One region of the Kitasatospora sp. NPDC048194 genome, then DNA from elsewhere that is predicted to be linked to it. Evidence: riboswitches for the same ligand, from Rfam matches in the RefSeq annotation. Region 1 holds a riboswitch; each other region holds the start of a gene.
What was found. A riboswitch is a leader RNA that binds a small molecule or an ion and turns the genes downstream of it on or off. The one in region 1 is predicted to bind cyclic di-AMP.
Positions count from the first base shown of each region.

Region 2: another riboswitch for cyclic di-AMP. It lies ahead of ACGF07_RS05160 (M23 family metallopeptidase); the one in region 1 lies ahead of ACGF07_RS24740 (peptidoglycan DD-metalloendopeptidase family protein).
Region 3: another riboswitch for cyclic di-AMP. It lies ahead of ACGF07_RS08980 (NlpC/P60 family protein); the one in region 1 lies ahead of ACGF07_RS24740 (peptidoglycan DD-metalloendopeptidase family protein).
Region 4: another riboswitch for cyclic di-AMP. It lies ahead of ACGF07_RS13690 (transglycosylase family protein); the one in region 1 lies ahead of ACGF07_RS24740 (peptidoglycan DD-metalloendopeptidase family protein).

Region 1 covers NZ_JBIDAK010000022.1:101,967-108,849, forward strand. The annotation lists gene ACGF07_RS24720 (sugar kinase) at 1-523, shown strand, start outside; gene ACGF07_RS24725 (IclR family transcriptional regulator) at 561-1,313, shown strand; gene ACGF07_RS24730 (RidA family protein) at 1,379-1,786, shown strand; gene ACGF07_RS24735 (DUF2470 domain-containing protein) at 1,993-2,709, shown strand; gene ACGF07_RS24740 (peptidoglycan DD-metalloendopeptidase family protein) at 2,995-3,948, opposite strand; cyclic di-AMP (ydaO/yuaA leader) riboswitch at 3,951-4,125, opposite strand; gene ACGF07_RS24745 (MFS transporter) at 4,443-5,975, shown strand; gene purB (adenylosuccinate lyase) at 6,002-6,883, opposite strand, start outside.
Region 2 covers NZ_JBIDAK010000003.1:35,178-42,060, forward strand. The annotation lists gene ACGF07_RS05150 (GNAT family N-acetyltransferase) at 1-116, opposite strand, end outside; gene ACGF07_RS05155 (hypothetical protein) at 159-1,031, shown strand; gene ACGF07_RS05160 (M23 family metallopeptidase) at 1,207-2,055, opposite strand; cyclic di-AMP (ydaO/yuaA leader) riboswitch at 2,068-2,227, opposite strand; gene ACGF07_RS05165 (YiaA/YiaB family inner membrane protein) at 2,426-2,716, shown strand; gene ACGF07_RS05170 (alpha/beta fold hydrolase) at 2,827-3,651, shown strand; gene ACGF07_RS05175 (WHG domain-containing protein) at 3,719-4,300, shown strand; gene ACGF07_RS05180 (sensor histidine kinase) at 4,875-6,110, shown strand; gene ACGF07_RS05185 (roadblock/LC7 domain-containing protein) at 6,154-6,567, shown strand; gene ACGF07_RS05190 (DUF742 domain-containing protein) at 6,564-6,883, shown strand, end outside.
Region 3 covers NZ_JBIDAK010000005.1:81,855-88,737, reverse strand. The annotation lists gene ACGF07_RS08985 (NlpC/P60 family protein) at 126-1,172, opposite strand; gene ACGF07_RS08980 (NlpC/P60 family protein) at 1,399-2,532, opposite strand; cyclic di-AMP (ydaO/yuaA leader) riboswitch at 2,543-2,696, opposite strand; gene ACGF07_RS08975 (NlpC/P60 family protein) at 3,034-4,071, opposite strand; gene ACGF07_RS08970 (NYN domain-containing protein) at 4,282-5,583, opposite strand; gene ACGF07_RS08965 (hypothetical protein) at 5,950-6,213, opposite strand; gene ACGF07_RS08960 (rhomboid family intramembrane serine protease) at 6,414-6,883, shown strand, end outside.
Region 4 covers NZ_JBIDAK010000009.1:7,091-13,973, forward strand. The annotation lists gene eno (phosphopyruvate hydratase) at 1-1,194, opposite strand, end outside; gene ACGF07_RS13690 (transglycosylase family protein) at 1,475-2,239, opposite strand; cyclic di-AMP (ydaO/yuaA leader) riboswitch at 2,241-2,410, opposite strand; gene ACGF07_RS13695 (cytochrome P450) at 2,621-3,910, opposite strand; gene ACGF07_RS13700 (SDR family NAD(P)-dependent oxidoreductase) at 4,267-4,692, shown strand; gene ACGF07_RS13705 (MazG family protein) at 4,739-5,779, opposite strand; gene mfd (transcription-repair coupling factor) at 5,858-6,883, opposite strand, start outside.

The DNA of each region.
Region 1 (6,883 bases):
ACTGGTCAGCTTCGACCTCAACTGGCGCCCCGCGCTGTGGCGGGACCGCGACCCCGCCGTGCTGCCGCCCCTGCTGGACGCCGCCGACCTGCTGCTGCTCGGCACCGACGAGGCGCTGGACGCCTTCGGCACCGGCGAGCCCGCCGCGCTGCGCCGCCGTTTCCCCTCCCCCGCCACGGTGGTGGTCAAGGACGCCGCCCGGGTGGTCACCGCCCTGGAGCGGGACGGCACTGCGGTCAGCGAACCGGCGCTGGCCGTCGAGGTGGTCGAAGCCACCGGCGCGGGTGACGCCTTCGCGGCCGGCTACCTGGCCGGCACCCTCCGCGGCCTGGACCAGCGCCGCCGGCTGCGGCTCGGCCATCTGAGCGCGGCCTGCGCGCTGACCACTCCCGGTGACCAGGCCGAACTGCCGCCCGCGCACGTGGTGGCGGCGCTGCTCGACGCCCCGGCCGCCGACTGGGCGGCCACCCGGGTCACCGCCGGAGGCATCGTCTCCCCCGCGCTCCGGGCACCGGCACGATGAGCACTCCTTCCAGCCCCCCGACCGGAGTCCGAGCCCGATGAGCCAGACCGTCACCCGCGCCCTGCGCATCCTCGCCCAGCTCGGCGAGGGCGAGCGCTCCCTCGACCAGCTGGCCGAGGTGCTCGGCGTCCACAAGACCACCGTGCTCCGGCTCCTCCAGAGCCTGGAGGAGGAACGGTTCGTCTACCGCGACGCGGCCTACCGCTACCACCTCGGCGCGGGCCTGTTCGCGCTCTCCGGCCTCGCCCTGGAGCAGCGCGGCATCCGCCGGATCGCCGCCCCGCACCTCGCCGAGCTGAACGCCGCCACCGGCCAGACCGTGCACCTGGCCGCGTACGAGGGCGGCGAGGTGGTCTACATCGACAAGTTCGACTCCCGCCATCCCGTCCGGATGTACTCCCGGATCGGTCTGCGCGCCGCACTGCACTGCGCCGCCGTCTCCAAGGTGCTGCTCGCGAACCTGCCGCTGCCCGAGCGCCGCCGGGTGGTGGCCGGGATCGACTTCACCCCGCACACCGGGCGCACCCTCACCACGCCCGAAGCGCTGCTCGCGGAGCTGGACAAGGTCGCCGCCCAGGGCTGGGCGCAGGACCACGCCGAACACGAGTCCTTCATCAACTGCGTGGCCGCGCCGATCCGGGACGCCAGTGGACGGGTGGTCGCCGCCGCGTCGATCTCCGTGCCCGACGTCGCCCTCCCGTACGAGCAGGTGCTGGACCTCCTGCCGCAGCTGCTCGCCACCGCCCGCGCCGTTTCGGCCGACTGCGGCCGACCCGAGCGAAACCGATGACCCCCCACGGCAGGCCGGTGAGCCGTCACGACAGGCCGACGACCCGCCACGACAGAAGGAGCCCCGTGCCCGACAAGACCGAGATTCGTACCGACGGCGCCCCCGCCCCCGCCTGGATGTTCTCCCAGGGCGTGCGCAAGGGCCCGATCCTGCAGGTGTCCGGTCAGGGCGCACAGGACCCGGCCACCGGCGAGATCGTCCACCACGGTGACGTGCGGGCCCAGACCCGCCGCACCCTGGAGAACGTCAAGGCCGTCGTCGAGGCGGGCGGCGCCACCATCGAGGACGTGGTGATGTTCCGCGTCTACCTCACCAAGCGTGCCGACTTCCCGCTGATGAACGAGGCCTACGCCGAGTTCATCGAGGAGAACGTCAAGCCCGGTGGCGTGAAGCCCTGCCGCACCACCGTCTTCGTGGAACTCCCCCAGGAGTCCATGCTGGTGGAGATCGACGCCCAGGCCGTCGTCGGCTGACGACGCACCGGCGGGCACCGGCGGACACCGGCCGGCGCGAACCGCCACCGCCCGACCCCGCAGGGCCCGGATGCCGCAACCGCGCGTCCGGGCCCTCGGCGTACCCTGCGCCGTCGCCCGCTTGCCACACCCCCACCCGGACATTAGGTTAGCCTCACCTAACCAACAGGAGGTCCGTTCATGAGCACGCTCCACGAGGTGGGCGCATGACCCCGTCCACCGCCGGCACCGAGCCCGAGCCCACCACCGCCGAACGCGCCCGGAGCCTGCTCAGCGCGACCTCCTCGCTCACCGTCCGCGCCCTCGGCGAGCGCCACGACCTGGAGGCCCCGGTCTCCGTCCACGGCACCCGGCTGCGCCTGCGCGCCCCGCTCGACGCCCCGCTCACCACGGCCGCCGTCGGCGCCGTCGATGGCCTGGCCGTCGTGGTCGACGTCACCGACGTCTCCCCGGTGGCCGTCCGCGACCGGATCCGCGCCCGCCTCACCCTGGCCGGCCGGCTGCACCTGGCCCACCTCGCCGACGACGGCCTCAGCGTCCACCTGCGCGTGGACGTCGCCCACGCCGTCCTCGCCACCCCGTACGGCACCGGCGCGCTCACCGCCGCCGACCTCGCCGCCGCGGCCCCCGATCCGCTGGCCCGTCACGAGGCCGCGCTGCTCACCCATCTGGCCGACGAGCACGCCGACGCCCTCGCCCTGCTCACCAGGCTGCTCGACCCCGGCCTGCTCTCCGGACACCCGGATGTCCGCCCGCTGGCCCTGGACCGCTACGGCCTGGTGCTGCGCCTGGACCACCCGCACGGCCACCGCGACGTCCGCCTGGTCTTCCCGCAACCCGCCGGTGACACCGAGGACTTCGGCCACCGGATGCACGCCCTGCTGGGCGCCGCCGAGCACGGCCTGCCCGCCCGCCGGAACTGACCGGCCCCGGCGCGGCCCACCGTCCCGCCGCGGCAGCCCGGGTGCGCCCGCGGAGCCGCCCCCCTGGAAACGGCAGAGGCCGGCCCGGTGCCACGAGGAGTCCTCGTGGCACCGGGCCGGCCTTGGGCGTGTCCCGCGCCCATGTCCACCGGTGCGGCGATCACCCGGTCGAGCGGTCACCCGACATGACCATCCCGGGCGGTCGATTCGCCCCGCACCAGCGGTGGTTCTGGAACCCGCGGTCGGAGCTGCGTCCGAGCGGGGCCGACCTGCGGTCGGACCGGGTCAGAGCGCGACGCCGTGGGCGCGCAGGTAGGCGACCGGGTCGATGTCCGAGCCGTACTCCGGACCGGTGCGGATCTCGAAGTGCAGGTGCGGGCCGGTCACGTTGCCGGTGGCGCCGGAGAGGCCGAGCTGCTGGCCGACGGTGACGGTCTGACCGATCTTCACGCCGATCACGGACAGGTGCGCGTACTGGGCGTACTTGCCGTCGGCGAGCTTGATCTCGACCTCGTTGCCGTAGGCGCCGCCGTTGCCGGCCTTCACCACGACACCGTTGGCGACCGCGCGCAGCGGGGTGCCGGTGGCGGCGACGAAGTCCTGGCCGGTGTGGTGCCCGGAGGCCCACATCGAGCCGGCCACGCCGTAGGCCTCGCCCAGCACCGGGTGGGCCAGCGGGGCGACGTAGCCCGAGGTGGCGGCGACCGGCGCGGCGGTGACGGCCGGTGCCGGGGCGGCGGTCTGAACCTGGGTCTGGACCTGGGCGCCCGGCTTGGCGGCCTCGGTCCGGGTCTGCACCGGGGCGGCCGGCTTGGCCGGAGCCGCGGGCTTGGCCGGAGCAGCCGGCTTGGGGGCGTCGGCGTGAGCCGTGATGGACAGCTGCTGACCCGGGAAGATCAGGTTCGGGTTGGCGCCGACCACCGAGCGGTTGCGCTCGTACAGCGCGTGCCAGCCGCCCTCGACGTGCTTGGCGTCGGCGATCTTCGACAGGCTGTCGCCGCTGACGACGCGGTAGCTCTCCTGGGCGGCGGCCGGGGCAGCGGCCGGAGCGGCAGCCGGGGCGTCCGCGGCGGCGGCGGGCTGCGCCGCCGGAGCGGCGGCCGGGGCCGCGGGGGCGGTGTGGGCCTGGGCGCTCACGGTGGTCACGAGCGGAAGCACGAAGGACACACCGGTGACGGCGGTCGCGATGCCGATGCGGGCTGCGCGGGGCAGGGCGATACGACGGGCCTGAGCAGGCATGGAATTTTCCTCTCCGACGCCTGCGAGGTGAGCTGTCGGGTTCGGGCTGGAGTTGCCCGGCCGCATGCGCGGCTTCACCCCTAGCCGGTCCTGGACGTTCGCGCTGCGAAGCGCGGATCCGGTCCGGCGACTTACCTGTGGGTCCCCCGCTCCTGCCGTACAGAGCTCAGTTCGAACCACCCGGCAGCGGCAGGACTCGGCGTTCCACCCGGTGGATCCACCCGGGCTGGCCGAGCGGTCGCTGAACTAAAACCCATCCGTTCGGGTGAAGCAATGTCGATCTCTTGAACGCAGCACGATCCCCCGCCGACCGGTGACCCTCCGCATGATCCGGCACACTGTACGTACACAATCCAAACACGTGGCGCCACTGATCCACGACCCTGCGGCGAACACGGACACCCAGTGCGGCGCACCCGTCACGCATCGTGCGCGGCGAACACACCTTCCGGTGACCCTTGTCACGTGCACCCCACGGGGCGCAGGATCGGGCCGTGGCCACCTCCAAGGCCGGCACCCTGCGCCTGAGCACCGCGCAGGGTCGCTGGGTGCTCCTGGCAACGGTGCTCGGCTCCAGCATGGCGATGCTCGACGGCACCGTGGTGAACGTCGCCCTGCCCCGGATCGGCGCCGACCTGGGCGCCTCCCTGGCAGCCCTGCAGTGGACGCTGAACGCCTATCTGCTCACGCTGGCGGGTCTGATCCTGCTCGGCGGAGCGCTCGGCGACCGGTACGGCAGGCGCCGCGTGTTCCTGATCGGCGTCATCTGGTTCGCCGCCGCGTCCGCCGCCTGCGCCGCCGCCCCGAACATCCAGGTGCTGATCCTGGCCCGGGCCGTCCAGGGCATCGGCGGGGCGCTGCTCACCCCCGGCTCGCTCGCCATGCTCCAGGCGGTGTTCGACCCTGACGACCGCTCGGCCGCGGTGGGCCTGTGGTCCGGGCTCGGCGGGGTGTCCGCGGCCGTCGGCCCCTTCCTCGGCGGCTGGCTGGTGGACGGCCCCGGCTGGCGCTGGATCTTCCTGCTGAACCTGCCGCTGGCCGCCGCCGTGGTCGCGGTGACCTCCCGTTACGTACCGGAGAGCCGCGACGAGTCCGCCTCCGGCCGCTTCGACGTCCCCGGCGCCCTGCTCGCCGCGCTCGCCCTCGGCGCCGTCACCTACGCCCTCACCGCCGCCGGGGAGGGCCTGTCCCCGGCCGTCTGGGTCTCCGGCGCGGCCGGCCTGCTGCTCGGGGCCGCCTTCGTCGCCGTCGAACGCCGCGCACCCGAGCCGATGCTGCCGCTCGGCCTGTTCTCGTCCCGGCTGTTCACGGCCGTGAACCTGGTCACCCTGTGCGTCTACGCGGCGTTCAGCGGGGTGTTCTTCCTGCTGGTGGTGCAGCTGCAGATCGTGTCCGGCTTCAGCCCGCTGGTCTCCGGTTTCGCCCTGGTGCCGATCACGCTGCTGATGCTGGGCTTCTCGGCGCGCGCGGGGCGCCTCGGCAAGCGGATCGGCCCGCGCATCCCGCTCACCGTCGGCCCGCTGCTGTGCGCCGCCGGGGTGCTGCTGATGCTGCGCACCGGCCCCGGGTCCTCCTACTGGGCGGACGTGCTGCCCGCCGTCGTGGTGATGGGCAGCGGGATGACGCTGCTGGTCGCACCGCTGACCGCCACGGTGCTGGCGGCCGTCGAGGTACGGCACGCGGGAATCGCCAGCGGTGTCAACAACGCCGCCGCCCGTGCGGCCGGCCTGCTGGCGGTGGCCGCCCTCCCCGCGCTGGCCGGGCTGAGCGGCGACGACTACCGGGTGCCGTCCACGGTGGACTCCGCCTTCCACACCGCGATGCTGATCTGCGCGGGCCTGCTGGCCTGCGGCGGGCTGATCGCCTTCACCACCGTCCGCGGCAACGTGCTCGCCCCCGAGGACCGGCCGGTCGCCGAGCCGGACTGCGCATGGAACTGCGGCACCACCCCGCCGCTCGACCCGGGCCACGTCCACCTGCACGAGGGCCCTGCCACCGGTCCGGCGGCAGGGCCCTCGGAGAGCTGACCGGGCGTCGTCGGACGCCCGCCCCGTCAGAGGATGTCGGCCGGCGCGTACTTGGCGGCCTCCGGGTAGGCGGCCGCGACGGCCTCCACCCGGCGGACCACCTCGGCGACCTGGGCACCGGCCGCACCGGTGAAGGACAGCTTGTCGGCCAGCAGCGCGTCCAGCGCGGCCCGGTCCAGCGGGATCCGCTCGTCGGCGGCCAGCCGGTCCAGCAGCTCGTTCTCCCGGGCGCCCGCGCGCATCGCCAGCGCGGAGGCGACGGCGTGCTCCTTGATGACCTCGTGCCCGGTCTCCCGGCCGACGCCCGCGCGCACCGCGCCCATCAGCACCTTGGTGGTGGCCAGGAACGGCAGGTAGCGGTCGAGCTCGGCCTCGACCACGGCCGGGAAGGCGCCGAACTCGTCCAGCACGGTCAGGAAGGTCTCCAGCAGGCCGTCGAAGGCGAAGAAGGCGTCCGGCAGCGCGACCCTGCGCACCACCGAGCAGGAGACGTCGCCCTCGTTCCACTGGTCGCCGGCCAGCTCGCCGGTCATCGAGGCGTAGCCGCGCAGGATCACGGCCAGGCCGTTGACGCGCTCGCACGAGCGGGTGTTCATCTTGTGGGGCATCGCGGAGGAGCCGACCTGGCCCTCCTTGAAGCCCTCCGTCACCAGCTCGTGGCCGGCCATCAGGCGGATGGTCTTGGCCAGGCTGGACGGGGCGGCGGCCAGCTGGACGAGGGCGGTGAGCACCTCGAAGTCCAGCGAGCGCGGGTACACCTGGCCGACGCTGGTCAGCACGTTGTCGAAGCCGAGGTGCGCGGCGACCCTGCGCTCCAGCTCGGCCAGCTTCTCGGTGTCCCCGCCGAGCAGGTCCAGCATGTCCTGGGCGGTGCCGACCGGGCCCTTGATCCCGCGCAGCGGGTAGCG
Region 2 (6,883 bases), on a different contig from region 1:
AGGTGGCGGGTCACCTCGGGGTCGCCGAGCAGCGCGTGCAGCGCGTCCACGTCCTCCGGGGTGTGGTGGTACTCGCGGATGGCCAGCCGGGGGCCGGTGAGTCGTACGGGGACCATGGGTGCCGACCCTACCCGCGCCCGGCGGCTACCGTTCGGGGCATGAACGACGATGACCTGCGGCTCGCTCCGCGCACCAGGGCCGCCGACCTGCTCGCCTGGGCGGCCGAGCAGGGCCGCGCGCCGGTGGCCGAGGCGCCGCTGCGCACGGTGCTGGCGCTGCTGGAGCTGGGCGAGGGCAGGATGCACGACGGCTGGCCCGAACTGACCTCCGCCGCGGTGGAGCACCTGCTGTACGAGCGGCTGCACCTGTACGTCCAGCCGGCGCCGGACGCCGATCCGCTCGCCTACGGCGACGCCGTACGGCTGCTGGTCGACCACCAGCGGGCGGTGAAGCGGCTGAACGCGAAGCGCCAGGAGCGGCTGCACGCCGAGGCCGAGTGGCAGGGCGAGGTCGCGGCGGGGCTGCTGCGCCGCGCCGACCTGGTCACCTGGCCGCGGCTGTACGCGGTGCTGCTGCACGCCCACGGGGTGGACACGGCGGACGGCGCGGCGGTGCGGGACTGGCTGACGGGCTTCGCCGGGCTCGGCGAGGAGGAGCGGCTGGCCGGCTACGAGGCGCTGGTGCCGGCCGGCTGGCTGGACGAACCCGCCGAGCAGGGCTGGGGGCCGGGCCGGGTGCTGTCCGTCGGCATGGCCACCGATGGTGCGCGGCGGCTGCTGGAGCAGGGTCTGATGCGGCGCAGCTACCGCAACCTGGCCGAGCTGACCGCGCTGGGTCGGCCGATGCCGGACGAACTGGCCGGGGACTTCGGCCGGTTCGAGGCGGCGGCGGCCGAGGTGGCGCTCGACCTGTTCGGCGAGTGGACGGTGCCCGGGCTGCCGCGGCTGCTGGTCGAGGAGTTCCCCGAGCTCGCGCCGGAACCGGGGCCGGAGGAGATCGACGCCTACCTGGCGCAGTTGCCGGCGGAGTGAGCAGTCCGGACGGCGGAGTGACCGGCCCGGCCGGTGGTGGACCGACCGGCCCGGCCGTCGACGAGTGGGGTGGACGCGTGGCCAGGCCCCGGGGCGCACCCGGGGCCCGGCCGCCGAGACCGTGGCGGCCCGGAGACCCGGCGGCCCGGCGGCCGCGGCGGGTCCGGGGGGTTCGTTAGGGGGTGAGGCCGCGCTGCTCGAGCCAGGTCTCCGGGTCGACCGGCGCGCCGCCGTCCGGGCGGACCTCCAGGTGCAGGTGCGGGCCGGTCACGTTGCCGGTCGCGCCGACCTTGCCGATCTGGTCGCCGGGGGCGACCTTTCCGGAGCCCTTGATGATCGACGAGAGGTGGCAGTACCAGATCTCGGTGCCGTCGGGCAGGGTCTCGACGATCCGGTAGCCGTACGCGCCGGACCAGCCCGCCGAGGTGATGGTGCCCTGGCCGACCGCGTACACGGGGGTGCCGGTGTCGGCCGCGAAGTCCAGGCCGGTGTGCAGGTGGGCCCAGTAGCGGGCGCTCTGGCCGTAGTGGGCGGAGAGGTTGTAGTCCTTCACCGGCAGGGTGAGGGCGGCGGCCTTGGCGCGCTCGGCCTCCTCGGCGGCACGCTTGGCGTCGGCCTCCTTGGCGGCGGCCTTGGCCTCGGCCTCCTGAGCGGCCTGCAGGCGGGCGCTCTCCTCGGCGGCGGTGCGCTGGCTGTCGGCCTGCTGCTGGATGCGGGCGGCGAGCGCGAGGCCGGGGTCGGCGGCGAGGGTGACCGGCGTCTCGTCCGGGGCCGCGACGGCGGGCGCGGCGGCCGGGGTGGCGGAGGCGAAGCCGGTGGCGCCCAGGGTGGCGGCGACGGCGGTGACGCCGAGGAGCGGGGAGGCCCCGCGGGTCTGACGCGGCATCCGGTGGCGGTTGGCCTCGACCTCCGGGGCGAACCCGTCGGCGCCGAGGGACTCGGTGCCGTCCGGGCCGGGGTGGTCGAGGAGCTGGGTACCGGCTGCGGGGCCGGCCGGGTGTGCCGGGGTGTGCGTCGACGCCACGGAGGCGCGCTCCTTTCCTTCCTTCGCGCCTACCGGGTTAGCTGACGGGTTCGGAGCAGGAAGGTCTCCTACGGCCGGGCCTGGGCCCCGCCGATTCACCCCAGGGAAACGTGGTTCCCCGGCTCCCTGGCCTGCCCGGAGGCCGGCCGGTGGGATTAGGCGACGGCGCACGGTGCCGTCTTGGGTACGGCGTTGACGACCGCGCTGCGTTATCAAACGTTAATCCTAGGAGGCCCTGATTCCAAGCCATCCGCCCGGGACGACCGGGGTCCAGGTGATCGGACGTCAACGAACGACCCGTCATTCACCCGGGTTCATCTGAGTACTCCTACTCATGTGCGACCCTTCGACGCCGTCGCATCCTGTCGCCATGACCGCACCGATGCAGACCCGCACCACGGCCGCCTACTACGCCCAGGCCGTCCTCTCCTTCGCCGTCTCCGGCGTGGCCCTCGCCGCCGGGATCGCCTACCTGCCCGTCGGAGCGTGGACCCGGGCGTTCCTCGGGATCGGCTTCCTCTACACCGTCACCTCCGCGTTCACGCTGGCCAAAGTCATCCGGGACCGGCAGGAGTCCGCGGACACCGTCGCCCGGGTCGACCAGGCGCGGCTGGAGAAGCTGCTGGCCGAGCACGACCCGTTCCGGGTCGAAGGGGTCTGAGCCCCCTCCCGGTCCGACACGGGGACGAACGGCGGGGCGGCGGCCTTGACGGCTAAGGCTATTAGCCGTAGCTTTTTGGCTATCGGCAGCACGCACCGTGGAGGACCACCGTGAACGGCACCAGCACTCCGAGCACCCAGTACCTCGACGTCCCCGGCGGCCGGATCGCCTTCGACGACACCCGGCAGGGCGACGGCGCCCCCGTCGTCCTGCTCCCCGGCATGCTCGACACCCGTCGGGCCTACCGGCACCTGCACCCGCTGCTCACGGCGGCCGGGCACCGGGTCATCACCATGGACCTGCGCGGCTTCGGCGAGTCCTCGATCGTGTGGGAGGACTACAGCCCGGCCGCCATCGCCACCGACGTCCTCGCCCTGCTGGACCACCTCGGCATCGAACGGGCCGTCCTGGTCGGGCAGTCCTACACCGGCGCCACGGCCGTCAAGGTCGCCGGGGACGCACCCCAGCGGGTCGCCGGGATCGCGCTCATCGACTCCTTCGTGGAGCACCGGTCCAACGCCCTCATGCGGGGCGTGATGGCCGTGATGGGCACCGCACTGGTCCACTGGCCCGCCGCCTGGGGCCTCTACCTGCGCAGGATGGCCTTCCCCGGCCCCCGGCCCGCCGACCTCGACGCGTACGTGGACGGCCTCGTCGCCGCCCTGCGCACCCCGGGGCGCAGGACCGCCACCCGCGGGCACGTCACCGGGGACTCCGCGCCGATCGGCTGGTGCGCGGCCGTCCGCTGCCCCTCGCTCGTCCTGATGGGCAGCAAGGACCCCGACTTCCCGGACCCGGCGGCCGTCGCCGACCGGCAGGCCGCCGCGCTCGGCAGCCGGAAGGTGATGATCGAGGGGTCCGGCCACTACCCGATGGCCGACAACCCGCAGGCCGTCGCGGACGCCCTGCTGCCCTTCCTCGGCGAACTCGCCTGAAGTCGCCCGGAACCGCCTGGAACCGCCCGAAGCCGCCGGCCCGCGTCCGTACGGAGAACCCGAACCCATGCCCCGAGTAGGACTGACCCCGGAGCAGGTCGTCGACCACGCCCTCGCCCTCATCGACGAGCAGGGCACCGAGGCCCTCACCCTGGCCTCCGTCGCCGCCCGCGCGGGAGTCGCCACCCCCTCCCTGTACAAGCACGTCAGCGGCGGCCTCACCGAACTGCGCCGGCTGCTCGCCGTCCGGGTCACCGAGGAGTTGGCCGGCCGGCTCGCCGACGCCGCGGTCGGCCGCAGCGGCGACGACGCCGTCGCCGCCGTCCTGCGCGCCTACCAGGCCTACGCCACCGAACACCCCCACCGCTACACCGCCCTGCCCCAGGCGCCCCGGCCCGACGACGACCTGACCCGCGCGGCCGCCCGCCTCATCGGCGTCATCCTCGCCGTCCTCCGCTCCTACGGGCTCGACGGCGCCGAGGCCATCCACGCCGCCCGCACCTTCCGCTCGCTCGCCCACGGCTTCGCCTCGCTCTCCATCACCGGCGCCTTCCAGCGCGCCGAAGACCTCACCACCACCCATGACCGACTCGTCACCACCCTGACCACGAGCCTCCGCACCTGGCCGAGGTCGGAGTCGGAGCAGTAGCCGAGGAGGAGCGCAGGAGGAAGCGCAGGAGGAGGGGAGCACCCGCGACGCGAACGGCGCCGGGGAAGCGGGGAGAAGGCGCGCCGGCACAGGAAGTCGGCCGGGCCGACTTCCTGTGGGCGGAAGCGGGCGAACCTTCGGCAGGAGCGGGCAGCGGCCGCCGCCGGGGGGAGCTCGCGAGGGCGCCTGCCGGTGCGCGGCCGGATGCCGGTCGCGCGCCGACGACCGCCGGCACGGCGGCACGCCGGCACACCGGCCGGGCCCCGCCCGGACGGCCGCTCCGGGCCCGCCCGGCACGGCGAGACGCCGCCCTCGCACCCGGCCGCCGCCCGTTCCATGACGCCGCGCACACACCTCTCTCACAACCGGGGACGGGAATCGGCCATCGACCGGCCCGTCGACCGGCGTCGGAAGACCCTGGCGGAGCGGGCCCCGCCCGGCTCACGACCCCCGGGTCGAGGCCGAACGAAGCCGGATCGGCGGCGTATTGACGGGATTTTGACGAGATCCAGTCACTTGGCGAGATCCGTTCACACCTACGTAGGATCATCACCCTAGAATTCGCCGCGTGACGATGACTCAGTGGTCCGTAACGGCAACCGGCGTGCTCGCCGTCCTCGCCCTCGTGGCCGCCGCCCGGTACCGCGCCGTGTCCGTCACCCAGCGCGTCCGGGCCGACCGGCTGCAGGACGAACTCGCCCGGCTCCAGGACCAGCTGACCGCCGAACTCTCCCGCCGGGGCGCCGACCTGGCCGCCGTCCAGCAGGAGCAGGAGCTCACCGCCTCCACCCAGCGGGCCTTCCTCAGCGTCGCCCGCCGCATCCTCGTCATGGCCCACGACCAGCAGGCCCTGCTCGACGACATGGAGCGCACCCACGACGACCCGGCCCTGCTGGAGGGGCTGCTCAAGGCCGACCACGCCGCAGCCCAACAGGCCCGGCTGGCCCAGACCCTGGCCGTCCTGTGCGGTGCCCGGGCCGGACGGCACTGGCCCGAACCGGTCACCCTGGAGGACGTGGTGCGCGGCGCCCAGTCGCGCATCCTGCCGTTCCAGCGGGTGGTGGTCCGCAGCCGGATCGAGACCGCCGTGGTCGGCGCCGCCGCGGAGGCGCTGATCCACGCCATCGCCGAGCTGCTGGACAACGCCACCCGCTACTCGCCGCCCAGCACCCAGGTGTTCGTGACCCTGATGCCGGTGCACAACGGCGCGGTGATCGAGATCGACGACGGCGGCGTCGGCATGCCCGAGCAGGCCGTCGCCAAGGCCGCCGCCGCCCTCGCCGGGGGCAGCACCCTGGAGGTCTCCCGGCTCGGCGAGGTGCCGCAGCTGGGCCTGGCCGCCGTCGGCCGGCTCGCCGAGCAGTACGGCTTCCGGGTCACCCTCAGCTCGGCGCCCTCACCGTACGGCGGGGTCCGCGTCGTGGTCCTGCTGCCGAACGCCCTGCTCACCGAGCCGCTGCCGCCCACCGTCCCCGGCCTCGGACCGGACGACCGGGCGTTCACCCCCGACCCCCGCCCGACGGCCGGCCACCCGACGTCCGGCCACCCCCACGCCGCGCACCCGATGGTGGAGACCCCGCCCACCGTCCGGCCCGCGGCGAGCGGCGACACCCCGCCGCCGCTGCCCCGCCGGAGCCACCGCCGCGACCGCGCCGACCGGCCCGCCCAGCACGCCGCTCCCCCGCCGCCGGCCCCGCCGTACCGCTCGGCCCGCGACGCGCAGGCGTTCATGGCGATGTTCCAGGCCGGCACCGCCAGCGGCCGATCGGCTGCCCGGGGCCAGACCCGGACCCCGCCAGGCCACCACTGACCGTCCCCCCTCCCCCCGACTTCCCCAGGCCCCGGAGAGTTCCATGACCACCACCCCCGACCTCGGCTGGCTGCTGGCCGACATCATCGCCGTCCCGCAGGTGCAGCACGCCGTCGTCGTCTCCAACGACGGCCTGGAGATCGGCCGCAGCGCCGACATCCCGCGCGAGGACGCCGAGCGGCTGGCCGCGGCCTGCTCCGGCCTGCAGTCGCTGGCCCGCGGCGTCGCGACGGGCTTCGGCGGACCGGGCAGCGCCACCCGCCAGATCATCATCGAGTACGGCGGCGGCTACCTGTTCGTCGTCGCCGCCGGGGCGGGGGCGCATCTGGCCGTGGTGGCCGGCGAGGCGGTGGACGCCGGGCTGGTCGCCTACCAGATGCAGGTCCTGGTCGAGCGGATCGGCACCCACCTCACCAGCCCGCCCCGGGTCGACCACGGGGCCGGGAGCCAGCGGTGAGCGGGCCCGTCCGGCCCTACGTCATCACCGGCGGCCGCAGCCGTCCCTCCCAGGCCGACCTGGCCGTCGAGAGCCTGGTCAGCGCGTTATCCGAGCCCCCGGAACTGCCCGAGCACGTCCAGCTCAACCGGGAGCACCGGCGCATCCTCGGGCTCTGCCACAGCCTGCTGTCGGTCGCCGAGGTGGCGGCCCACCTGGGGCTGCCGCTCGGGGTCGTCAAGGTGCTGGTCGGCGACCTCAGGGACCTCGGCGCCGTGCAGGTGCTCCCGCCCGTTCCGCAGGCCGAACGCCTGCCCACAACCCTCCTGGAAGAGGT
Region 3 (6,883 bases), on a different contig from region 1:
CGCGGCGGGCGGCAGCGACAGCTGGGCCAGCCCGCCGGCCGCCAGCAGCAGCGCAGCGCGCCGGGACAGGACGCAGCGGGCCGGGCCTATCGGAGGGTGGTCGTCCGGGCCGGAGGGGGTCGTGCTCAGAGCCGTACCACCCCGGAGACCGGCATCGTGGTGACGCTCTCGTACCGCACCTTGGCCCCCGGGTACGGGGCGTGCACCATCACCCCGCCGCCGGCGTACATCCCGACGTGGTGCATGTCCCGGTAGAAGATCACCAGGTCTCCCGGTCGCGCCTCGGAGAGGCTGATCCGCTGCCCGGCGTACGCCTGGGCCTGCGAGGTGCGCGGCAGGGTCACTCCGGCCTGCCGCCAGCTGTAGTACATCAGACCGGAGCAGTCGAAGGCGCGGGGCCCGGTGGATCCGTAGACGTACGGCGAGCCGATCATCCGCACCGCGGCGGCCAGTGCGGCCGCCCCGCGCTCGGAGGCCGGCGGGGTGGCGCCGAGGTCCAGCCGGTCGGTGCCGCGGGTGGCGCGCTGCTCGGCGTCCTTGGCGTCCTGGACGACCATCCGGGCCCGCTCGGCGGCGCCGAGGCCGTTGAGCAGCTTCTGCGCCGCGGCCAGCCGCTGCTGGATCTGCTGCTTGTTCTCGGCCAGGGAGCGCCGGGCCTGGTCCAGCTCGGCGAGCTTGCCCGCGGTCTCGGCGCGGCGCTGGTCGAGCCGGCGCTGACGGGTGACCAGCTCGTGGAGGGTCTCCTGCTGCCGCTCGGCGGCCTGGCCGAGGGTGCGGGCGCGGGCGAGGTAGGACTCCGGGTCGCTGGAGAGCATCAGCTGGGCGGTCTGGCTCATCCCGCCGCCGCGGTACTCGGCCCCGGCCACCGTCGCGAGGTCCCCGCGCAGCTCGTTGAGCTGGTCCTGGGCGGCGGCGACCTCCGCCTGGAGGGCCGTGGTCTCGCTCTGCAGCCGCTTCTGGGCCTCCTGCGCGGCGTTGTACTTCTCGGATGCCTGCTCGGCCTCGTCGTACAGCTGCTCGACCTGGGCCTTGACGTCCTTGCGGTCGGGCGCGTCCGGCGCACCGGGAGCAGCCTGGGCGCTGCCGCCGGTCGCCACACCCAGGGCCGTGGTGGCGGCCGCGGTGAGCACCAGGGCGCGGGCGAGCAGGTGGGAACGGCGGTGCACGGACATGGCGGCGGCGGCTCCGATCTGCAGCGCGGCCCCGCGGCCGCACCCCGGTGGGCGGCCGTCGAGCGGGAGTCCGGTGGCAGACGTTAGCGAGTCCGGGCAAGCGAGTCCAAACCCCTCCGGACCCGAATATTCGCCCCCTAATCGGACATCAGCCCGAGCCGCCCGCAAAGCCGCAGGCCCGGCCCTCCGAGTGGGAGGACCGGGCCTGCGGAGGCCTTCGGACGGATCAGACCCGCACGATGGAGGCCAGCGGCATGTTGGAGACCGCCTCGTAGCGGACCGAGGCGCCCGGCTTCGGCGCGTGCAGCACCTGGCCGTTGCCCGCGTAGATGCCGACGTGGTGGGCGTCGCTGTAGAAGATCAGCAGGTCGCCGGGCTGGGCCTGGGAGATGTCGGAGCCGATCCGGGTGCCGGCGCCGGCCTGCTCCTGCGAGGTGCGCGGCAGCGACACGCCGACCTGGTTGAACGCCCAGACCATCAGACCGGAGCAGTCGAAGGAGCTCGGGCCGGTGGCGCCCCAGACGTACGGGCTGCCGACCTTGGAGGCGGCGGCGGACAGCGCGGCGGCACCGTGCGAGCTACCGGGCGCGGCCGGCTTGACGACCGGCGAGGAGGAACTCCCGGAGCCGATGTCGGTGCGGCCGCTGTCGCGCGAGGCGCGGTCGGAGGCGGCCTGCTGCTGGGCGGCCTTCGCGGCGGCGTCGGCCTGGGCCTTGGCGTCGGCGGCGGCCTTCTCCTCGGCCTGGCGGATCGCCTGGCGCTCCTGCTCGGTCAGGGTGTTGAGCAGGTCCTGTGCGGCCTTCAGCTTGTTCTGGACCTCGTCCTTGGAGGCCTTCAGCTGCTGGGTGGTGGACTCCAGCTCGGTGAGCTTGCTCTGGGCCTCGCTGCGGTCCTGGTCGAGCTTGCGCTGCTGCGCCTGGAGTTCCTTCAGCTGGTTCTTCTGGGTGTCCCCGGCCTGGTTCAGCGCGCCGGCCTGGTTGAGGAAGTTGTCCGGGCTGGAGGAGAGCATCAGCTGGACGGTCGGGGATATGCCGCCGTTGCGGTACTGCTCCCCGGCGATCTCGGCGAGGCCGCCCTGGAGGTCGGTCACCTGGGCCTGCTGCCGGGCCACCTGGTCCTGCAGGCCGGAGACCTGCTTCTCCAGCGCCTGCTGCTTCTCCTGCGCGGCGTTGTACTTCTCGGTCGCCTGCTCGGCCTGCTCGTTGAGCTGGTCGACCTGCTCCTTGACCTGGTCCTTGGTCGGCTGCGGGTCGGCGTGCGCGCCGGACTGCGCGGAGAGGGCGACGGCCGCCGCGGCGACACCGGTCATGATCGAGACCCGGGCGCGGCTGGCGGGCTTGGGACGGCGATGGGACGCCACGAAGGCGGACTCCTTCTTCCTACGTCCGCCTACCGGGTGAGCTGACGGGTTCGGGCCGGAAGCATGCCCTACGACGCCTCACGGCCGCGGTACCGGCCGACCTGGCGCCGATTCACCCCGGAGGAACGTGGTTCCCCGGCTCCGCTCCACAGCGCCCCGGACTGCTGGGCTCCCCTGTCGGACAGTCGTTTCGAGCTGCCCCGCTGCTTCGCGAACTCGGCGGTAACCACCGCCGCCACCCGGGCTGGGTGATCGACAGTGCGGTGGTTCGGGGCACGACCCTAGTAACTGAACCGTGATCCGTTCAAATCCTTGTCAGAAAAAATCCAGAAGATGACCCATGTCCCCTTGTGAAAATGACCGTTGGTGATCGCCGCCGCACGGAAAGCTGATCAAACCTCAAACAAGCGGCCGAAGGGCGGGTGAACCCGAAGCGCCACCCCGGTCGGGGGTGGCGCGGATCACAGGGCCGGAGCGCGGCCCCTCGGGCGTGTCGGGCCGTCAGACCCGGCGGATCGTGTTGATCGGCATCGCGTCGGCCTTCATCACCTTCACCACGTCACCGGTGTGCGGCGCGTGGACCACCATGCCGTTGCCGATGTACATCCCGACGTGGTGCCGGTCGCTGCCGTAGATCACCAGGTCGCCCGGCTGGGCCTGGTCCAGCGAGGGCACCCGGGTGCCGACGTTGCCCTGCTCCTGCGAGGTGCGCGGCAGCGAGACGCCGGCCTGGGCGTACGACCAGACCATCAGGCCCGAGCAGTCGAAGGTGTTCGGGCCGGTGGAGCCCCAGACGTACGGCGAGCCCTGCTTGCTCATCGCCTTGGCCACGGCCACGGCCGCGTAGCCGCTGGCCGGCGGCAGGCTGCTGAGGTCGACCCGGGCACTGCCGCGCGAGGCGCGGTCGTCCTGCTGCTGCTGGGCCCTCAGCGCGGCGCGGTCGGCGGCGCTGAGCGAGTTCAGCAGGTCCTGGGCGGCCTTCAGCTTCTGGTTGACGTCCGCCTTGGCCTGGTTGAGGTCCTTGGTGGTGGAGTCCAGCGAGGCCAGCACGGCGGCGGCCTCGGCCTTCTCCTGGTCCAGCCGGCGCTGCTGGTCGAGCAGGCCCTTGAGCGCCTCGGTCTGGCTGGTGCTGGCCTGCTGGACGCTGGAGGCCTTCTCCAGGTACCCGGACGGGTCGGAGGACAGCATCAGCTGGACGGACGGGTCGATGCCGCCGGTGCGGTACTGCTCGCCCGCCACCTCGGCCAGGCCGGTCTGCAGCTGGGTCATCTGGTCCTGGCTGCGGGCCACCTGGTCCTGCAGCTGGTCGGCCTGCTTGCGGAGCTGGTCGGCCCGCTCCTTGGCGCCGTTGTACTTCTCCGCCGCCTGCTCCTGCTCCTGCTGGAGCTGGTCGATCTGCGCCTTGACGTCGGCCTTGTTCGGCTGCGGCGCGGCGTGCGCGGCGACCTGGGCGGAGAGGGCGACCGCGGTCGCAGCGGCAGCGGTGAGCACGGAGACCCGCGCGCGGCTCGGCTGCTTGGGACGGCGGTGGGAGGCCAAGGGAGCGGCTCCTTCTTCCATGGGACTCACCCGATCGAGTGAGATTCCGGAAAATAGGTTTGACGCCAGACCCTAGTGAAGATCTATCCGTTTTGCCACTCCCCCGAAGGCGTGAACTCCGGTTCCCACGCTGACTTCACGGGATCCGCACACCCTCGCAAAACGGGCACTGACCAGGCGTCACGCCGGACCGAACGGCACCGCCCGAGGTCAGGGCCGGGCCAGCCGGTTCAGCAGCAGGACCGAAGCCACCGGGCGCGCGCCCGCCTTCCGCACGCCCTCCGCAACCTCCCGGTCGGTGGACACCACCACCACCGGACGGCCCTGCGGCTCGGCGCGCACCAGACGGCGGATCAGCTCGTCCGCCGTCTCTCCGGTCCGGCTGAACCGTACCCGAACCCCGCGCGGCGGCGCCATGATCACCGGAACGTCCAGGTCCTGCCCGTCGAACACACAGGTGACCTCCGCCTGGGTGCGCTGGGCCAGCATCGCCAGTCCGCCCAGCAGCCGGATCCGCTGCTGCTCCAGCGGCAGCGTCGGATAGCCGGTCTTGGTCACGTTGTAGCCGTCCACCACCAGGTGCACCTGCGGGATCGCCAGCAGCTGGTCCAGCAGCGCCGGATCGTCCTCGGCCAGGCCCCGCCGGGCCACGTCGTGCGGCGAGGCCGCTCCCGGCACCACCGCCTCCACCAGGTCCGCCGGGCGGATCTGGGAGACCGGCAGCGCCAGCTCCCGCTGCAGTCCCTGCGCCGACTGCAGCACGGTGTCCAGCAGCAGCCGCAGCCGCATGTCCTCGACGCTGCGCCCCTCGCGGGCCGAACGGCGGCCCTGCTCGGCGGCGTTCTCCAGCTCGGACACCCGGTGCCGCAGCCGCCGCGCCTCGCTCTCGGCCGCGCTGCGCTCGGCCGCGGCCTGCGCCTTCGCGGCCTCCAGCTCCCCGGTCACCCGCCGGGTCTCGGCCTGCGCCCGGCGGGTGTCGCTCTCCAGCGAGCGCACCTTCTTGCGCAGCGACTCGACCTCCCGCCGGACGCCCTCGAACTCCGCGCGCTGGCGGTCCAGGTCGGCCCGCGCGGCCGCCCGCACCTCGGCCAGTTCCGCCTGGAGCTTCTCCACCAGCCGGCCGGCCTCCGCCGCCGCGTCCTCGGCCCCGGCCCGCTCGACCTCCTCGCCGGCCTCGGCGACCAGCCGGCTCCAACCGGCCGACCTCACCAGGTAGGCGGCGGCGGCGACGTCCATCGGATCGGCGGCGCCGGGAACGGTGCCCGACTCCAGCGCCTTCACCAGGTCCGGCTGGCCCAGCCGCAGCCGCTCCGCTATCCGCAGCCGGAAGGCCGGCTCCGACTCCAGCGCCGCCGCCAGCGCGGTGGCCGCGTACTTGGCCCGCCGGGCGGGGGTGAACTTGACGTACTGACGCAGGCTCTGCGGCAGCTCCGCGGGCGGCAGCCCGCCGAGCGCGTCCGAGGCCAGGCCGACCACACGCCGGCGCACTCCCTCGGGCAGCGGCCGGTCCAGCTTCTCGACGGACCGCTCCGCGGCGGCACCGGACCCGGCACCGGACCCGCTGGTCTCGGCTGCGGACCCACCGGACCGGTCGGCGGACTCGCTGGTGTCAGCCGAAGCCTGCTCCGGCGAACCGGCATCCGGCAGAGGTGCCTCGGGCGGGACCGCCCCGGCGCCCCGCCCCGGTGCCGGCGCAGCGGGCTGAAGTCCCTGCGCGTCCGCGGGCTCCCTCGCTGCGTCCACCACGTCCTCGGCTCCGATCCTGGTCCAGCGGGGGCGGCCGCGGCCGCCCCGGTCGTCACGCTCCGTGCGTCTTGTTCTGTATTGTCCCGTGCGGCGGACGGGCGCGTCGCGCTCCGTCCGCCGCACCGGCGGGAATCAGCCCTGCTCGGCAACGCCCTCCGCGGCCCCGGCGCCCGGACGCGCCACCAGTTCGACCTGGTCCACCGCGTTGCACCAGCGGCAGCGCACCGACTCGACGGTCTCGCTGAGCACCTCGGTCTCCTCGACCTCGGAGTCGCCGGCCAGGTCGAAGTGCAGGAACTCCGTCACCCGCGCGGTGCGGGTCACGTCGAAGCGGGTGAGGTTGCCGCACAGGGTGCAGCGCCAGCGCGTCTCGGCGGTCAGGGCGGGGACGGTCATCGGGGGATCCTCTCGGCTGGTCCCTGGGTGGGCTAGGCGCTCCCCCCGGGGCCCGGCGTCGGCGGCGGGAGGCGGGAATGCCCGCTCCCAGCCTATTGCCTGGGGCAACCGCCAGGACCACCGGTTCTCGAACACGGGGGCTAGCCCACCTGCCGTAAACCGCCGTGTCACCGGCGCCGTCCCCAGGGATGCTTGGCCCCATGGCGCTCGCGGCCACCGACCACACCGACGCGCGGGACGGCCGCCCGACGGTGCCCGCCCCGGCGGTCACCTATGCCCTGATCGCCGTCAACACCCTGGTCTTCCTGCTCGGCCCGGCCGCCGGGCTCAACCCGCTGTACGGCCGGGACCAGGCCCGGGTCTGCGCCGAGCAGCGGTACGAGCAGCGCTGGGGCGCCGTCCCCGCCGAACTGCTCACCGGGCACCCGCTGACCGCCGAGCAGCTCGCCGAGGCCCCCGACCCCGTCCCCGGCTGCCCGGCCTCCCCCACCCCGGGCAAGCACCCCGCGGTGTCCGCCCTCACCGGCCTCTTCCTGCACGCCGGCTGGCTGCACCTGCTGGGCAACCTGCTCTTCCTCTACGTCTTCGGCCCCACCGTCGAGCGCCGGCTCGGCCGCGCCAGGTTCCTCCTCTTCTACCTGGCGGCGGGCAGCCTGGCCTCGTACGGCTT
Region 4 (6,883 bases), on a different contig from region 1:
CTTGGCGACGCGCTCGGAGCGGGCCGGGGCGCCGGTCTTGATCTGGCCGCAGTTGGTGGCGACGGCGAGGTCGGCGATGGTGACGTCCTCGGTCTCGCCGGAGCGGTGCGACATCATGCAGCGGTAGCCGTTGCGCTGGGCCAGCTCGACGGCGTCCAGGGTCTCGGTCAGCGAACCGATCTGGTTGACCTTCACCAGCAGCGCGTTGGCGGTGCCGGTCTCGATGCCCTTGGCCAGGCGCTGCGGGTTGGTGACGAACAGGTCGTCGCCGACCAGCTGGACCTTGTCGCCCAGCTTGACGGTCATGGCCTTCCAGCCGTCCCAGTCCGACTCGTCCAGCGGGTCCTCGATGGAGACCAGCGGGTAGGCGGCGACCAGCTCGGCGTAGTACTCGATGAGCTCGGCGGCCGACAGGGCCTTGCCCTCGAACTGGTAGGCGCCGTCCTGGTAGAACTCGGAGGCGGCGACGTCCAGGGCCAGCGCGATGTCGCGGCCGGGCACGTAGCCGGCCTTCTGGATGGCCTCGGTGATCAGGTCCAGGGCCTCGCGGTTGCTGTCCAGGTTCGGGGCGAAGCCGCCCTCGTCGCCGAGGCCGGTGGACAGGCCGCGCTCCTTCAGCACGCCCTTGAGAGTGTGGTAGACCTCGACGCCCCAGCGGACGGCCTCGGAGAAGGACTCCGCGCCGATCGGGGCGATCATGAACTCCTGGATGTCGACGTTGGAGTCCGCGTGCGAGCCGCCGTTGAGGATGTTCATCATCGGGACGGGCAGGACGTGCGCGTTCGGGCCGCCCAGGTAGCGGAACAGCGGCAGGTCGCTGGCCTCGGAGGCGGCGTGGGCGACGGCCAGCGAGACGCCCAGGATGGCGTTGGCGCCGAGCGAGGACTTGTCCGGGGTGGCGTCCAGGTCCAGCATGGCCTGGTCGATCAGGCGCTGCTCGGTGGCGTCGTAGCCGACGAGCTCGGGGCCGATCTGCTCGATGACGGCCAGGACGGCCTTCTCGACGCCCTTGCCGAAGTAGCGGTTCTTGTCGCCGTCGCGCAGCTCCAGCGCCTCGAAGGCACCGGTCGAGGCACCCGACGGGACAGCGGCACGACCCGTGCTGCCGTCGTCGAGGCCGACCTCGACCTCGACCGTGGGGTTGCCGCGCGAGTCGAGGATCTCACGGGCTACGACGACATCGATGGACGGCACGAGGCATCTCCTTGCGGAAGCTGGTCCGGCTGACGGTGGTGATGTCGGCGGGACGATTGCGGAGTCGTTACGACCAGAGCCTAACCGCCCGGGCTCCCGGGGCCACGCTGGCCTCGGCCCCGTCTCAACGTGTGGCCCTGCTACCCCCCGGTAGTTCACCTGCTTGTCCCAGCTTGTCCCCCGGGCGCGGACGGACCCGGACCGGCACGGACGGACCCGGACGGAACCGGACGGAAGCGGACGAGGGGGCCGACCCGTCGGCCGGCCCCCTCGTCGGTCCTCAGCCGAGGTGCAGGACCTGGCCGGGCATGATCAGGTCCGGGTCGCCGCCGACGGTGGAGCGGTTGCCGTCGTACAGCGCCTGCCAGCCGCCGGTCACGCCCTGGGCGGCGGCGATGGTCGACAGGGTGTCACCGGAGCGCACGGTGTAGTCGTGGCCGGCCGGGGCGGTCGGGGCCGACTGCTCGGCGCGCGGGGCGGCGTGCTTGGGGGTGTACTGCTGGACCGGCTGCTCGGCGGGCTTCTCGGCCTGCCGGGGCGCGGCGTGCTTGGGCGCGTACGGCTGGACCGGCTTTGCGGCCGGAGCGGGAGCCTGCGTCCTGGGCGCCTGCTGCGGGGCGGACCGGGGCTTGGCGTCCGACGAGGTGTCGACGGCGGCCGGGGCGCCGCCCTTGGTCAGGCCCGCCTTCTGCGAGCAGACCGGCCAGGCGCCCGGGCCCTGGGAGGCCAGCACCTTCTCGGCGACCGAGATCTGCTGGGCCTTGCTGGCCTGGTTGGCCTGCGGGGCGTAGGCGGTGCCGCCGTAGGCCTTCCACGTGCTGGAGGTGAACTGCAGCCCGCCGTAGAAGCCGTTGCCGGTGTTGATGCTCCAGTTGCCGCCGCTCTCGCACTGGGCGACGGAGTCCCAGGTGGAGGCCGGGGCGGCGGAGGCACCGGTGGCGGTGAGGAGCGGCAGCGCGAGTCCGACGCCGGCCACACCGGCCACGGCGACGGCCTTCTCGGCCTGGGTGCGACGACGGTGACGGCCGGTTCCAACGAACAGCATGAAGGTCCCTCTCCGCACGCCTGCGAGGTGAGCTGTCGGGTTCGGACCGGGGAGGTGGCCCGGCCGCCGTGCGCGGAGACGTTCCCGCTCGGGCGGCTTCACCCCAAGCCGTGGGGGCGGCAACAAACCTGGTTCCCCCGCCCCTGCCCAGGGTTCTGGTCGGTTTCCCGTGACGCGGCGGGCAGGATTCGGCGTTCCGCGCACGAGGTCCGCAGCTGCGAACTCCAGGGAGATTAGACAGATCCTCAGACCGATCACAAGCTCATATCGTCGACATCACACGGAAATCACGGCAGGTGACCAATCGCCTACCAACGGCACCTGTTTGTCCGGTTTGATGGGCGTTCATACGGTGCCGGAGGGCCGCGGGACGACCATCCGTCAGCGTGTCGGAGCCTCAGGAACCGGGTCCGGAGACGTCGCCTCGGGACTGAATTCGACCGGAAGTTCGCGCAGCCCACGCATGATCAGGCCACCCCGCCAGCGCAGATTCTCCGGACTCTCGGCGAGCCGGAGATCGGGCAGCCGCGACAGCAGCGCGGCCAGGGCGGAGCGCCCTTCGAGCCGGGCCAGCGGGGCGCCGATGCAGTAGTGGATGCCGTGCCCGAACCCCAGGTGGGGGTTGTCCGTCCGGGCCAGGTCCAGGGTGTTCTCGTCCGCGAACCGGGCCGGGTCGCGGTCGGCCGCCGCCAGCACCACCAGCACCGGATCGCCGACCGGGATCTCCACCCCGCCGATGCTCAGCGGGCTCGTCGCGAACCGCCAGGTCGCCAGCTCCACCGGCCCGTCGTAGCGCAGGAGTTCCTCGATCCCGGTCTCCAGCAGGGCGGTCTCCCCACGCGCCACCGACTCCTGCAGCAGCGCCCGCTGGCCCGGGTTGCGCAGCAGCGCGTACGTCCCGTTGCCGATCAGGTTGATGGTCGTCTCGAACCCCGCGAAGATCAGCACGAAGCACATCGCGGCGGCCTCGTTCTCCGTCAGGTGCTCGCCGTGGTCGCTGGCCCGGATGAGGCCGGAGATCAGGTCGTCCCCGAGGTCGGCGCGCTTGCGGTGGATGAGGTCCACCAGGTAGGCGCGGATGCGCTTGACCGCCCGGCCCACGCCCCCGCGCTGCCCGCCGTGGTGGCGGATCATCATGCCCGCCCACTCCCGGAGGTCGTCCTGGTCCTCGGCCGGGACGCCCAGCATGTCGCAGATCGCGTAGATGGGGAGCGGGAAGGCGAACTCGTGGATCAGGTCGGCCGAGCCGCGCTGCGCGAAGCCGTCGATCAGCCGGTCGGTGAGCTGCTGCACCCGCGGCTCGAACTCGGCCACCCGGCGCGGGGTGAACGCCTTGGACACCAGGCGGCGCAGCCGGGTGTGGTCCGGCGGGTCGATGTTCAGCAGGTGGGTCATCAGGTCCGCCTGCCGCTCCCCCGGGATGCCCACCCGGCCGGTGCGGTGCGCCTGCCCGCTGTGGTGCGCCGGGTTCTTCGACAGCCGGCTGTCCGCGAGCGCCTGCCGGGCGTCCGCGTACCGCGTCACCAGCCAGGCGTCCACACCGCTCGGCAGGGTGGTGCGGTGCACCGGGGCGTGCTCGCGCAGCCAGGCGTACGCGGGGTACGGATCGGCGGCGAACTCCCAGGTGAAGAGCTGCGGGGCGGGCTGGACGGCGTCGGGCTGAGCAGGCATGGGTCGACCGTAACCGCTGCCCCGGGCGCGTCCGGCCCACCGGCGGCCGTCGAGGGCGTCCGGACCGGTCGCGGACGGCTCGCCGGGCGGGCGCCAGGGGGTGCCGGGGACGGCGCCGTTCGGGCGCCGTGGGGGGCGCGAGCCGGTCGCCGACGGCGCGCGTGCGGTGCGCCGCCCCTCCGTGGACGGCCCGTGGACGGGACGTGGACGGCTCTTGGACAGAGCTTGGCCGGACGGCGGGCGTGAGCCTGGTCACCTGCGGGGTAATCCCTGTTGCGGAGGGTCAGGTCGTGCCTACGATCCTCCGCAGTGTGCGTGGGCGCCGGTGCGGTGTCGCCCACAGGGAGGAGCAGACCATGCGGGTCAGCGGGGCAGTCGTCGTCATCGCGGTGCTCGACGGCGGTTCGGGAGCCGACCTCGCCCGCCGGTTCACCGCGGCCGGCGCCGCCGGGGTGCTGATCGCCGACACCAACGTCGGTGTCGCCGAGGACCTCGCCGCCGAACTCGACCGGCCCGGGTGCCCCGTCGTCGGCGTCGCCGGCGACATCCGCCGGCCCAGCGACGTCGCCGCCCTGGTCGACACCGCCGAGAAGCACCTCGGACCGATCGACCTCTTCTGCGTGGCCGGCCCGAACGGCGAGCGGATCGTCTCCCTCGCCGACCTGCCCGCCCACCTCGACCTGGAGCGCCTCGCCGAACTCGTCGCCCTGGTCGGCGAGGCCATCGGCGAGCTCGTCCCCCCGCAGCGGCGCCCGGCCGAGTCGGCCGCCACGGCGGCCTGACGCCGCCGCGGCCCGAGAGCCCGCTCCTGCCCGCGCTCGCGCCCCGCTACGACTGCTGCCCGAGTCCCTCGGCCGCGCGCACCGCCTCCCGGTAGCCGCGCGCGGCCGAGCGCAGCGCCGCGTCCACGTCCACCCCGGCGTCGTGCGCCCGCTGCGCCACCGCCAGCAGCAGTCGGCCCGCCGACTCCGCGGTCAGCTCCGCCGGCAGCTCGTACGGCTCGTCCGGCACGCCCTCGAAGCCGGCCCGGCGCACCCGGGACACCAGCTTCGCCGCGTACGCCAGCGACGGCAGCCCGGCCGGGACGCCGTCCAGCACCGACTCCCGGTCCGCCTTCTCGGCGGCCTTCAGCTGCTCCCAGTTCGCCTCCACCTCGGCGGCGCCCTCGGCCTCCGCGTCCCCGAACACGTGCGGGTGGCGGTACACCAGCTTCTCGACGATGTCCCCGGCCACGTCGTCGATCGTGAACGGCCCGGTCGGGTGCTCCTCGGCGATCCGGGAGTGGAAGAACACCTGCAGGAGCACGTCGCCCAGCTCCTCGCGCAGGGTGTCCCGATCCCCCTCCTCGATCGCCTCGACCAACTCGTACGCCTCCTCGACCAGGTACTTCACCAGGCTCTCGTGCGTCTGCTCGGCGTCCCACGGGCACCCGCCCGGCGAACGCAGCCGGTCCATCACCGACACCAGGTCCAGCAGCCGCGAGCCCGGCAGGTCGTACGAGCCCGGCAGCACCTCGATCTCCGGCACCTCGCCGGCCCGCTCCACCGCCAGCCGTGCCAGCGCGTCCGTCAGCCCCGGGTCCCCGTCCGGGCTGCCCAGCCAGACCGTCGGCCCCGTCCCGGCCGGCTGCCCGGTCAGCAGCCGCGCCAGGGCCGGCGCCGAATCCGCCGCCACCACCTCGACCGCCACCCCGGCCTGGCGCACCGCGGCGACCTGCGGATGCCGCTCGTCCGCCGCCAGCACCCGGCCCGCCGACCGCAGGGCCTCCCAGGCCGGCCAGGCCAGCAACCCGGGGGCGACCCGGTGGGTGGTGGTCAGCAGGATCAACTTCGCGCCCGGGGCGTCCGTCGGCACAGCATTCGTCGTCACACCTCGAAACTACCCGCCCGGGAGGCGGCGCGGCGGCCCCGGGCGGGTGCCCGGGGCCGCCGCCGGCAGCGCGTCCCGCTACTTCTTCGCCCCCGCCAGGTCGTCGAACATGGCCGACAGGAAGTCCGTGCACCAGCCGAGCAGTTCCCGGCCGACCAGCGGCTTGCCGCCGATCCGGCCGGTGCTCGGGCGGGGCACCAGCAGCTGCCGGGCCGCCGCCTTGACCTGGCTGCGCGGGTAGAGCCGGTTCAGCCGCAGCTGCTGGGACTCGCGCAGCTCCACCGGGCCGAAGCGGACGTTCGCGCCCTGCAGGGTGATGTCCGAGATCCCGCACCGCCGGGCGTACAGCCGCAGCGCCGCGACCATCAGCAAATTCTCCACCGGCTCCGGCAGCTTGCCGTAGCGGTCCGTGAGCTCGTCCCGGACCTGCTGGATGTCCGCCTCCGAGTTGACCGCCGCGATCGAACGGTAGGCCTGCAGCCGCAGCCGCTCGCCGGGCGCGTAGTCGTGCGGCACGTGGGCGTCCACCGGCAGCTCGATCTTCACCTCCAGCGGCTCCTCCTCCGGTTCGCCGCCGTTCGCCAGCGACTCGCGGAACTCGGCCACCGCCTCGCCCACCATCCGCATGTAGAGGTCGAAGCCGACCCCCGCGATGTGCCCGGACTGCTCGCCGCCGAGCAGGTTGCCCGCGCCGCGGATCTCCAGGTCCTTCATCGCGACGTACATGCCGGCGCCCATCTCGGTGTGCTGGGCGATGGTGGCCAGCCGCTCGTGGGCGGTCTCGGTGAGCGGCTTCTCCGGCGGGTACAGCATGTAGGCGTAGCCGCGCTCGCGACCGCGCCCGACCCGGCCGCGCAGCTGGTGCAGCTGGGAGAGGCCGAAGGTGTCGCCGCGCTCGACGATCAGGGTGTTGGCGTTGGAGATGTCGATGCCGGACTCCACGATCGTGGTCGACACCAGGACGTCGAACTCCTTCTCCCAGAAGTCGACGACGACCTTCTCCAGCTGGGTCTCCCCCATCTGCCCGTGCGCGGTGGCGATCCGCGCCTCGGGCACCAGGTCCCTCAGCCGGGCGGCGGCCTTGTCGATCGACTCCACCCGGTT